DNA from 2 places in the Nitratireductor sp. GZWM139 genome. Region 1 is predicted to be linked to the other one. Evidence: predicted binding sites of a transcription regulator. Region 1 holds the regulator's gene; the other holds the start of a gene.
The links. Region 1 encodes PhoB, which activates phosphate uptake and scavenging genes when phosphate is short. Its sites were predicted from a motif close to TGTCATNNANCTGTCAT; they were not measured.

Region 1 (5,282 bases):
GTCCGCCCGGTCCGCACTTTTTGAAAGCGAAACGGCGAAGGCGCGCAGACTTGGCACAGCGGCCAGTAGATCGTCACGAAAGCCCGGATAAACACTCATATATATCAGTCCTTGTTTCCGGCCGTTTCAGCGCCGCTTTTCTGCTCAAGCTGGTTGAGAAGGTCGCTGAACCGATCCGGAATATCTTCCGTTACCAGGTCGTCGTAATATTGCCTGAGCTTGCGTCCGATCTCTGAGTTTGCGCCGAGCGGGTCTTCATCCTTGCCGCGCCGGGTCAAGCTTCCTCGGGTGTTTGGTTTGCCGTAATTCATGCCCTGTCTTTTTCCATCAAATCTGGTCTCCCAATGACCCGAAACCGTCCGCATCGCCCGGGCCACAACTGTCTCGTCTGCTTTCAAACGCCATTGAGCGGAATTCGTTCCCTCCGACGGGAACATTTTCGCATATGGGGCGTTTCACCCGTCACAAATGCACTAATTCTCATTGCCATGTCTTGAGGGAGACTTGAAATCCATGACCCTGTCAGCGCGTATCGCTCCGCACCTTCCTTACCTGCGGCGCTTTTCCCGGGCCGTTTCCGGCTCCCAGTCCAGCGGTGACGCACTGGTGGCTGCGACGCTTGAAGCGTTGATCGCCGATACGAGCATCTTTCCCGAGGCATCGACCGACAAGATCGCCCTCTTCAGGCTCTTCACATCGCTGTTCGAAACGCTGGACGTTCCGGTCCCCGAAGGCACGCCGAGCTCGGCATGGGAAAAGCGGGCCATGAGCAACCTTTCTTCGCTCGCGCCCCGTCCGCGTCAGGCCTTCCTGCTGGTGGCCGTAGAGAATTTCCGGCCGGAAGAGGCTGCGGAAATTCTCGAGACGGATATGAAAGGCATCAACACGATGCTGCGCGAAGCCAGCGAGGAGATTTCCCGTCAGGTGGCGACAGACATCCTCATCATCGAGGACGAGCCCCTGATCGCCATGGACATCGAGGAAATGGTCGAAAGCCTCGGGCATCGCGTGGTCGGCACGGCCCGCACCCACAAGCAGGCGGTCGAAATGTTTGCCAAGACGCAGCCGAAAATGGTGCTGGCCGACATTCAGCTTGCCGATGGCAGTTCAGGCCTTGATGCGGTGAACGAGATCCTCGACGCGGCCACCGTACCGGTCATCTTCATCACCGCCTTCCCCGAGCGGCTTCTGACGGGCGAGCGCCCGGAACCGACCTTCCTTGTGACCAAGCCGTTCAGCCCGGAAATGGTCAAGGCGCTCATCAGCCAGGCGCTCTTCTTCGATCAGCAGGCGCACGCGGCGGCCTGACAGGCCCCCGCTTCTTCACGCGTTTCTCAAAAAAGCCGCCTCCGGGCGGCTTTTCTTTTGCCCAAAATCTCTCCGGCGGAACCAAATCCGAATGCCAGACGTTTAACCGGCATAACTAAACGGAGAGACAGAATGCTATACTGGGCCCTGATATTCCTTGTCGTCGCGATCATCGCCGGCGCACTCGGTTTCGGCGGAATTGCCGGCGCTTCGGCAGGCATTGCGCAGATCCTCTTCTACATCTTCCTCGCCCTGCTCGCGATCTCGCTGATCATGGGCCTTCTGAAACGCGGTCGCTAAACGGCGACGCACACATAAACGAATGCGGCATAAGCGAACCGGACCATCCATGGCTTCCGTTTCGTGAAGACAATGAAAGGAGAAAGCCATGGAACACATCGCTGCACTTCTTTTGATTGTCGGCTGCTCAGGCAATGTGGGGGCCGGCGACACGCGCGAATGCCAGGAACTGCCCGCCCCCACCCCGGTCTACGAGACGTTTGAGGAGTGCGAGGCGGAGAAGCCGGTTGCAATGCGCGAGCTGGAAACCGAAGCGCCGCAGGTTCTCGCCACCTGCGTCTATGTGGATCCCGCACTTGTCTATGACGATGCGATCCTGGAGTGGGACATCACCAGCAATGGCGAGCTGACAGCTTCCATCGAGCCGGTGACGAGCTTTGCCGTGGCGCAGAACGAGCATGCCCGCCCCGGACACGCCGCCACGAAATAACGGGCCACGAAATAACGCGCGAAGAGCTTCAACGAAAAAGCCCCGGTCGAACCGGGGCTTTTTTTAATGGCTGTATCGCGTCTGTCAGGCTTCGCGGATCGCATAGCCCGCGCCGCGAATGGTGCGGATCACATCGGGCAGACGCCCGTGGTTCACGGCCTTGCGCAGCCGGCCCACATGCACGTCCACGGTGCGCTCGTCGATATAGATCGTCTCGCCCCAGACATTGTCGAGCAGCTGGCTTCGCGAGAAGACGCGGCCGGGATGCTGCATCATGAATTCCAGGAGGCGGAACTCTGTCGGCCCGAGACGGATCTCGTTCTTGCGGCGGTAGACACGGTGCGATTCACGGTCGAGCACGATGTCCCCGACCGAGAGAACCGTCGAGAGCACTTCCGGCTTCGCGCGCCGCAGAAGCGCGCGAACACGCGCCACGAATTCCGGCGTCGAGAAAGGCTTCACCAGATAGTCGTCCGCGCCGGTTGAAAGGCCGCGCACACGGTCGCTTTCCTCGCCACGGGCGGTGAGCATGATGATCGGCAGGCGCTCCGTTTCGGGGCGCATGCGCAGCCGGCGGCACAGCTCGATGCCGGAAACGGCCGGAACCATCCAGTCCAGAACGAGCAGATCGGGTACGTTTTCCTGCAGGCGCACTTCGGCTTCATCGCCGCGAGAGATCATCTCGACCTGATAGCCTTCGGCTTCCAGATTGTACTTGAGCAAGACGCAAAGCGGTTCGTCGTCTTCAACGACCATGACCTTGGGGGCAATCATGGCAGGCATTCTCCTCGGGCAGTCTACGGCCGGTTAGACATCGGATTCGACCGTCATCTGTGTTTCGTCAAGCTTCGGCCGCTGGACCGGAAGCTGGGACCCCGTCACCACATAATAGGCATTTTCGGCGATATTGGTCACATGGTCGCCGATACGCTCAAGATTTTTCGCACAGAACAGGAGGTGCGTGCAGGCCGTGATGTTGCGCGGGTCTTCCATCATGTAGGTGAGGAGTTCGCGGAAAACCGACGTGTACTGAATGTCGATTTCCTCATCCTCGTCGCGCAGCCGGATTAACGCCTCGGCATTGCGCGCCACATAGTGCTCGACCACCGAATTGACCTGTTTCAGCACGAGGCCGGCCATCGCGTCGATGGAATGCGCAAGCGTGCGCGGCGTGGCGCTTTCGCCCACGGCGCCGACGCGCTTGGCAATGTTCTTGGCCAGATCGCCGATGCGCTCGAGATCAGCCGCCATGCGGATGGCGCCCACGACGCTGCGCAGATCCTGCGCCATCGGCTGGCGCTTTGCGATGAGCGTGATGGCGCGCTCATCAAGGTCGCGCTGCTTGGCGTCCATGATCGTGTCATCGGAGATGATGCGCTGTGCAAGCGCCGTATCGGAGTGCAGCAGCGCCCTGGTGGAAGCGCGCGTCATCTCGCCGGAGAGATCGCCCATGTCGCGGATGAGGCGGTCGATTTCACCGAGTTCCTCATCGAAGGAGCTGACTGTGTGCTCGCCCATGGTCTGGTTCCTTATCTGTGCGTTTGCCGCGCCGTCAGCCGAAGCGTCCGGTGATGTAATCCTGGGTGCGCTTGTCATCCGGATTGGTGAACATCTTGTCCGTCGGGCCTTCCTCGACCAGATTGCCGAGGTGGAACATCGCCGTGCGCTGCGAGACGCGGGCCGCCTGCTGCATGGAGTGCGTGACGATCACGATCGTGTAGTTCTCGCGCAGTTCGTCAATCAGCTCTTCCACCTTGGCGGTGGCGATGGGATCGAGCGCCGAGCAGGGCTCGTCCATCAGGATCACTTCCGGCGACACGGCAATGGCGCGCGCGATGCATAAGCGCTGCTGCTGACCACCGGAAAGACCGGTGCCGGGCTCATGCAGGCGGTCCTTCACCTCATTGAAGAGGCCAGCCTTCTGGAGGCTCGCTTCCACGACCTCGTCGAACTCCGACTTCTTCGTCGCCAGACCGTGAATGCGCGGACCGTAGGCGATGTTCTCGTAGATCGACTTGGGGAACGGATTGGGCTTCTGGAAGACCATGCCGACCCGGGCGCGCAGCTCCACCACATCGATGCGGGGATCGTAGATATCCTCGCCATCGAGCGTGATCTTGCCGGTGATCCGGGCAATGTCGATCGTGTCGTTCATGCGGTTCAGGCAGCGCAGGAACGTGGATTTGCCACAGCCCGAGGGGCCGATCAGCGCGGTCACCTGGTTTTCGCGCACGTCGAGATTGACGCCGAACAGCGCCTGTTTCTCGCCGTAGAAGACGCAGACGTCTTCACCGCGCATCTTGAGGGTGTCCGAGTTCTGGCTCGCATCCAGTGCTTCTTCAACAGCAGCATCAGTGAGCATGTTCATGTCCTTCCACTCCGTTACCAGCGACGCTCGACGCGCCGCCGCAGAATAATGGCGGTAATGTTCATCACGGCGAGGAACAGCAACAACACCATGATAGCGCCCGAGGTGCGCTCGACAAACGCGCGTTCGGCCTCGTTCGCCCACATGTAGATCTGAACCGGCAGCGCCGTAGCGGGATCGAGCGGCGTGGTCGGGTAATCAGCCACGAAGGCCACCATGCCGATCAGAAGCAGCGGTGCGGTTTCGCCAAGCGCCTGCGCCAGACCGATAATCGTGCCCGTGAGAATGCCGGGCGCGGCCAGCGGCAGCACATGATGAAACACCGTCTGGGTGCGCGAAGCGCCAAGGCCGAGAGCTGCCGCACGGATGGAGGGCGGCACGGCCCGCAGCGCTGCGCGCGTTGCGATGATGATCGTCGGCAGGGTCATCAGCGTCAGCACGAGGCCGCCCACCAGAGAGGCGGAGCGCGGCAGATGCATGAAGTTGATGAACACGGCCAGGCCCAGAAGACCGAAGACGATGGACGGCACGGCCGCCAGATTGTTGATGTTGACCTCGATAAGATCGGTCAGCTTGTTCTGCGGTGCGAACTCTTCAAGATAGATCGAAGCGGCAACGCCAATGGGCAGCGCCAGAAGCAGCACGATCATCATCATGTAGAGCGAACCGACGATGGCCACGCCCATGCCGGCCGTTTCAGGACGGCTTGATGCGCCACGGGTGAAGAGACCGGTGTTGAAGCGCTGCTCCAGAACCCCGTCCGCTTCCATCGTGCGGATCCATGTGAGCTGCTGGTCGGAAACCTTTCGGCGGCTTTCGTCCACCTCGAGATTGACCTGCCCCTTCACGGCGGAATCGACATCGCCGCTCGCCAGC
Region 2 (5,282 bases), on a different contig from region 1:
CATAGATGACGCGCTTGGTGCCCGCACCCTTGGCGGCCGAGAAGACAGGCTTCATCACCAGGCCGGAGCGGAACACGAAGCGGTTCAGCCGGTCCAGATACTGGTCCATGTCCTCGATGGGCCGCGCCGCGACGCCACTCTTCATCGCCGCTTCGGCAACCGCCGGCGCAATGCGCAGGATAAGCCGCGGGTCGAAAGGCGAGGGGATCAGGAAGTCGGGTCCGAAGATCGGCGTCTCGCCCGAATAGGCGCGCGCTGCGACATCGGAAGGTTCTTCGCGTGCAAGGCCCGCAATCGCCTTCACGGCGGCGCGCTTCATTTCCTCGTTGATCGCGGTTGCGCCCACATCGAGCGCCCCACGGAAGATGTAGGGGAAGCACAGGACGTTGTTCACCTGGTTCGGGAAGTCCGAACGCCCGGTGCAGATCATGGCGTCAGGCCGCGCTTCGCGCGCCACGTCCGGCATGATCTCGGGAACGGGGTTGGCAAGCGCCAGGATCAGTGGCTTTTCAGCCATGTCAGCCAGCATTTCCGGCTTCAGGACACCGGCCGCCGAGAGGCCCAGGAACACATCCGCTCCGCCGATCACTTCGGCAAGCTTGCGGGCGTCCGTATCCTTCACATAGGGCGCTTTCCAGCGGTCCATCTCTTCCTTCCGGCCCTCATAGACGACGCCGTGGCGGTCGGTGAGCCAGATATTCTCGGTCTTCGCACCCAGCGAGACCAGCAGGTTGAGACAGGCAAGGGCGGCAGCGCCAGCACCGGAGGAAACGATCTTAGCCTTGGCAATGTCCTTGCCGGCAAGCTCCAGCCCGTTCATGACGGCTGCGGCAACAATGATCGCGGTTCCGTGCTGGTCGTCATGGAACACCGGAATGCCCATGCGCGCCTTGAGCTGTTCCTCGACCTCAAAACACTCCGGAGCCTTGATGTCCTCAAGATTGATGCCACCGAAGGTGGGCTCGAGTGCTGCGACGGTTTCCACCATCCGGTCGATTTCCGGAGCATCGATTTCGATGTCGAAAACATCAATGCCGGCAAACTTCTTGAAGAGGACCGCCTTGCCCTCCATCACGGGTTTGGAGGCAAGCGGGCCGATATTGCCGAGGCCGAGCACCGCCGAACCATTGGAAACCACGGCGACGAGATTGGCGCGGGCGGTGTAGTCTGCCGCCGTGCTCGGATCGTCATGGATGGCCATGCAGGGAGCCGCAACGCCCGGCGAATAGGCAAGCGCCAGATCGCGCTGGTTGCCGAGCGGCTTGGTCGCCTGGATCTCCAGCTTTCCCGGCATGGGATGGCTGTGGAAGAAGAGCGCGGCTTCGTCGAATTCGGATCGTTGCGGTTTCTTGGTATTGGAAGACATCCAGCGGCTCCACATCATGGCTCTGTCGGTGGGGCCGTTTGGCTCGCGGCCCGGCGTTCGCGCGCCTTTCCGTTCCCGCAGGGAACAAGGCACTCAAACGATTTGAATCATCACTTGTGCTTAGGCGCTCATAACTGCTTTTTCCAGCGTTGAATGCCGAGAAGCAGTTTCATCCGCCAGAATTGCTGCTTTCGGGCTGTTCTGACGCAGGATGGGGCCGGGTTTGCGGTAACGCTACGGAATCCGTCATATGCCTGTGACATGAATCTGGCCATAGAATGCGCGACTTAACAGGGCTCAGGCGGGACAATGACCGGCGCTGAACATCGAAAATTTCGCGCACTCTTCATCTCCGACATTCACCTCGGTTCGAAACCGGCCAAGGCCGAGTTTCTGATCGATTTTCTGCGTTATCACGATGCGGAGCAGATCTATCTGGTTGGCGATATCGTCGATGGCTGGCGTCTGAAGCGCTCCTGGCACTGGCCGGCTGCCCATAATGACGTGGTGCAGAAGCTCCTGCGCAAGGCGCGCAAAGGCACCGGGATTACCTATATCGCCGGCAATCACGACGAGTTTCTGCGCTCGTTTCAGGGCGTGCATTTCGGCGGCATCGTCGTTGCCGACCGCGTGATCCATGAGGCAGCAGACGGGCGCAAATTCCTCGTCATCCATGGCGACCAGTTCGATCAGGTGGTGCACAATGTGCGCTGGCTCGCCTATCTGGGCGACAAGGCCTACGATCTCGCCATCGTCGTGAACCGGGTCATCGCCCGGGTGCGCCGCATTCTGGGGCGGCCTTACTGGTCCTTCTCTTCCTGGGCGAAGATCAAGGTCAAGAAGGCGATCAAGTTCATCAGCTCGTTTCAGGATGTTCTCGCCCAGGAGGCGCAGCGCTCGGAAGTCGACGGCGTCATCTGCGGTCACATCCACCATGCCGCGATGGAAGACATTCGCGGCGTCACCTACATGAACACGGGCGACTGGGTGGAAAGCTGCACGGCGCTGGCCGAGAATTTCGACGGGAGTTTCGAAATCATCACCTGGGCGCAGATCCTTGAGACGGCGCCTGTCCCGGCCACCCGGGAAATCGAGAAACGCGGCGTTGTGACCGCGTTCCGAAAGGATGGGGTCAAGGCCGCCTGAGCGGCCCCGACCCTGCGCCTCAGCCCCAGAGCTGTGGCGAAGGCGGCGAAACGAGCGAGCCCGAATAGCTGAGCCCGTGCGCACGGTCCTTTGCCAGAAGCAGCGGGCCGTCGAGATCCACGTAATCTGCGCCCTGCGCAAGAAGCACGGCCGGCGCCATGGCGAGCGACGTGCCCACCATACAGCCGACCATCACGCCAAAACCCATTTCGCGGGCGCGGTCGCGCAGCTCCATCGCGGCGGTCAGGCCGCCGGTCTTGTCCAGCTTGATGTTCACGAAATCATAGAGCCCGGCGAGTTCGGGAAGGCTCTGCGCCGTGTGCACGCTTTCATCTGCGCAGATCGGAACCGGATGCGGGATTTCGCGCAGGATTTCATCCTTGCCGGCCGGCAGGGGCTGCTCGATCAGCGCCACGTGAAATTCGGCCGCTGCAAGCATGTTTTCGCGAATGTTCTCTTCGGTCCAGCCTTCATTGGCGTCAACGATGAGGCGGCTGTCGGGTGCTGCGCCCGCCACGGCGTGAATGCGCGCGGCATCGTTTTTGCCACCCAGCTTCACTTTCAGGAGAGGGCGGGTCGCATGGGCGCGGGCCTGTGCGGCCATCTCCTCGGGTTCCGCCAGCGAGATCGTATAGGCGGTCTGGAGCGGACGTGGCGGGATCGGGCAGGCCGCAGTCGATGCGCGCTTGCCTGAAAGCTTCGCTTCCAGATCCCAAAGCGCGCAGTCAACGGCGTTGCGCGCCGCACCTGCCGGCATGGCGGCGATCAGATCGGCGCGGCTGATGCCGTTGGCGATCTCCTGACGCGCGGCCTCGATCTGGCCGACCACACTGTCCTCGGATTCGCCATAGCGCGGATAGGGCACGCATTCGCCGTGACCGCTGACGCCGTTTTCACTCACCGTGCATCTGACGACTCGCGCCTCGGTGCGTGAGCCTCGGGAGATTGTGAAGACGCCGGCTATCGGAAAACCTTCGATGTCTGTGGCCAGTTCGCGTGTCATTTCCGCCCTTCTTCTCGCAAAAAATCACAATTATCAGAGGAACAAGCCTTATATGCCCCCTCCGGGAGCCCGCAACCGGTTCCCTTTGGACCTGCTCCACACTAATGATGGTGCCATGTTGACCAATTCCGTTGACGACGCAAGCGACGCAGGACGTCCCTCCGGCCAGAATGGCGAGCCGCGCCTCGAAATTCACGAGGAGGGGAGCGCGCTTTCCTGTCGTCTGTCGGGGGCGTGGAACACACGCACGGTTGCCAAGGTCGATGCGCGCATGCGCAAGCTCGAAGCGCAGAACAGCCTGCAGCATGTCGGGCTGGACCTTTCTGGCATCACCAGCCTCGATACGGCCGGAGCCTGGCTGATCGAGCGCCTCGTCTACGCACATCAGTCGCGCGGTGTTGAGGTCGAGCTGACCGGAGAGAGCGAAGCGGCCAGAATTCTTTTGCCGGCTGTGCGCGAAGCGGTCGTGCAGGACGGCGAAGCCAAGCCGCGCCCCAAGGGCTCGATCATCATCAACACGCTGGAGCGGATCGGACGCGCCATGTACGAGGCGCGCGACGACATCGTCTATGGCGCGCATATTCTCGGGGCCACCATTGGCGGCGCGCAGATGAAGCTTGGCCGCACCCATGCCATCAACCCGGCGGCGATCGTCAGCCAGATCGACCGCATGGGCGTCGGCGCGGTGCCGATCATCGTTTTGATGTCGGCCATCGTCGGCGCAATCATTGCCCAGCAGGGCGCGTTCCAGCTTCGCTATTTCGGTGCGGAGATCTTCGTTGTCGATCTGGTCGGCATCCTGATCCTGCGCGAGCTCGGCGTGCTGATGACCGCGATCATGATCGCCGGTCGCTCCGGCAGCGCCATCACTGCTGAAATCGGGTCCATGAAGATGCGCGAGGAGGTCGATGCGCTGACCGTCATCGGCCTCAATCCGGTCGGTGTTCTGGTGTTCCCGCGCCTCGTCGCGCTGATGGTTGGCGTTCCGTGCCTGACCATTGTCGCCAATTTTGCCGCCCTTGGCGGCGCGATGCTGATCGCGTGGCTCTATTCGGGCATTCCGCCGGAAGCGTTCATCGACCGGCTTCGCGATTCCATCGATCTTTCAACGATCTTCGCCGGTTTGATCAAGGCGCCCTTCATGGCGCTCATTGTCGGCATCATCGCCTCCATTGAGGGGATGAAGGTGGGCGGCAGTGCGGAATCGCTCGGCAATCACGTCACCGCCTCGGTGGTGAAGGCGATCTTCGTGGTGATCGTGGTGGATGGTCTGTTCGCCATCTTCTATGCGGCAATCGATTTCTAGGGTTTTGGGCGTATGGTGCTGATCGACGAACAGCGGGAGACGCAGACGGGCGAGACGCGGGACGTGGTCCTGTCGGTGCGCGACGTCACCGTTGGTTTTGGCGACACCGTGGTGCTCGACGGCCTGTCTCTCGATGTTTATCGGGGTGAGATCCTCGGCTTTGTCGGCGCATCGGGTTCGGGGAAGTCCGTCCTTCTGCGCACCATTCTGGGCCTCATTCGCAAGCGTTCCGGCATGATCCGCCTTCTGGGGCAGGATCTCGACAAGGCCAATGACGAGCAGCGCCTCAAGGTGGACATGCGCCAGGGTGTTCTGTTCCAGCACGGTGCGCTGTTTTCAGCGCTCACCGTTCTGGAAAACATTCAGGTGCCGATGCGGGAATATCTCGATCTTCCGCGCGCCCTTATGGATGAGCTTGCCTATCTGAAGCTCGAACTGGTGGGCCTGCCGCGCACGGCCGC

Region 2: a site for PhoB is predicted at 1,611-1,627, ahead of NDI72_RS14500 (UDP-2,3-diacylglucosamine diphosphatase). Genes of this name have one in related genera too.

Annotation. Positions count from the first base shown of each region.
Region 1 covers NZ_JAMQML010000008.1:24,874-30,155, forward strand. The annotation lists gene NDI72_RS11380 (sigma-70 family RNA polymerase sigma factor) at 1-99, opposite strand, end outside; gene NDI72_RS11385 (NepR family anti-sigma factor) at 105-311, opposite strand; gene NDI72_RS11390 (response regulator) at 514-1,308, shown strand; gene NDI72_RS11395 (DUF1328 domain-containing protein) at 1,441-1,608, shown strand; gene NDI72_RS11400 (hypothetical protein) at 1,697-2,038, shown strand; gene phoB (phosphate regulon transcriptional regulator PhoB) at 2,123-2,809, opposite strand; gene phoU (phosphate signaling complex protein PhoU) at 2,846-3,556, opposite strand; gene pstB (phosphate ABC transporter ATP-binding protein PstB) at 3,591-4,406, opposite strand; gene pstA (phosphate ABC transporter permease PstA) at 4,421-5,282, opposite strand, start outside.
Region 2 covers NZ_JAMQML010000011.1:72,187-77,468, forward strand. The annotation lists gene NDI72_RS14495 (NADP-dependent malic enzyme) at 1-1,366, opposite strand, end outside; gene NDI72_RS14500 (UDP-2,3-diacylglucosamine diphosphatase) at 1,676-2,512, shown strand; gene dgcA (N-acetyl-D-Glu racemase DgcA) at 2,532-3,515, opposite strand; gene NDI72_RS14510 (ABC transporter permease) at 3,631-4,821, shown strand; gene NDI72_RS14515 (ABC transporter ATP-binding protein) at 4,834-5,282, shown strand, end outside.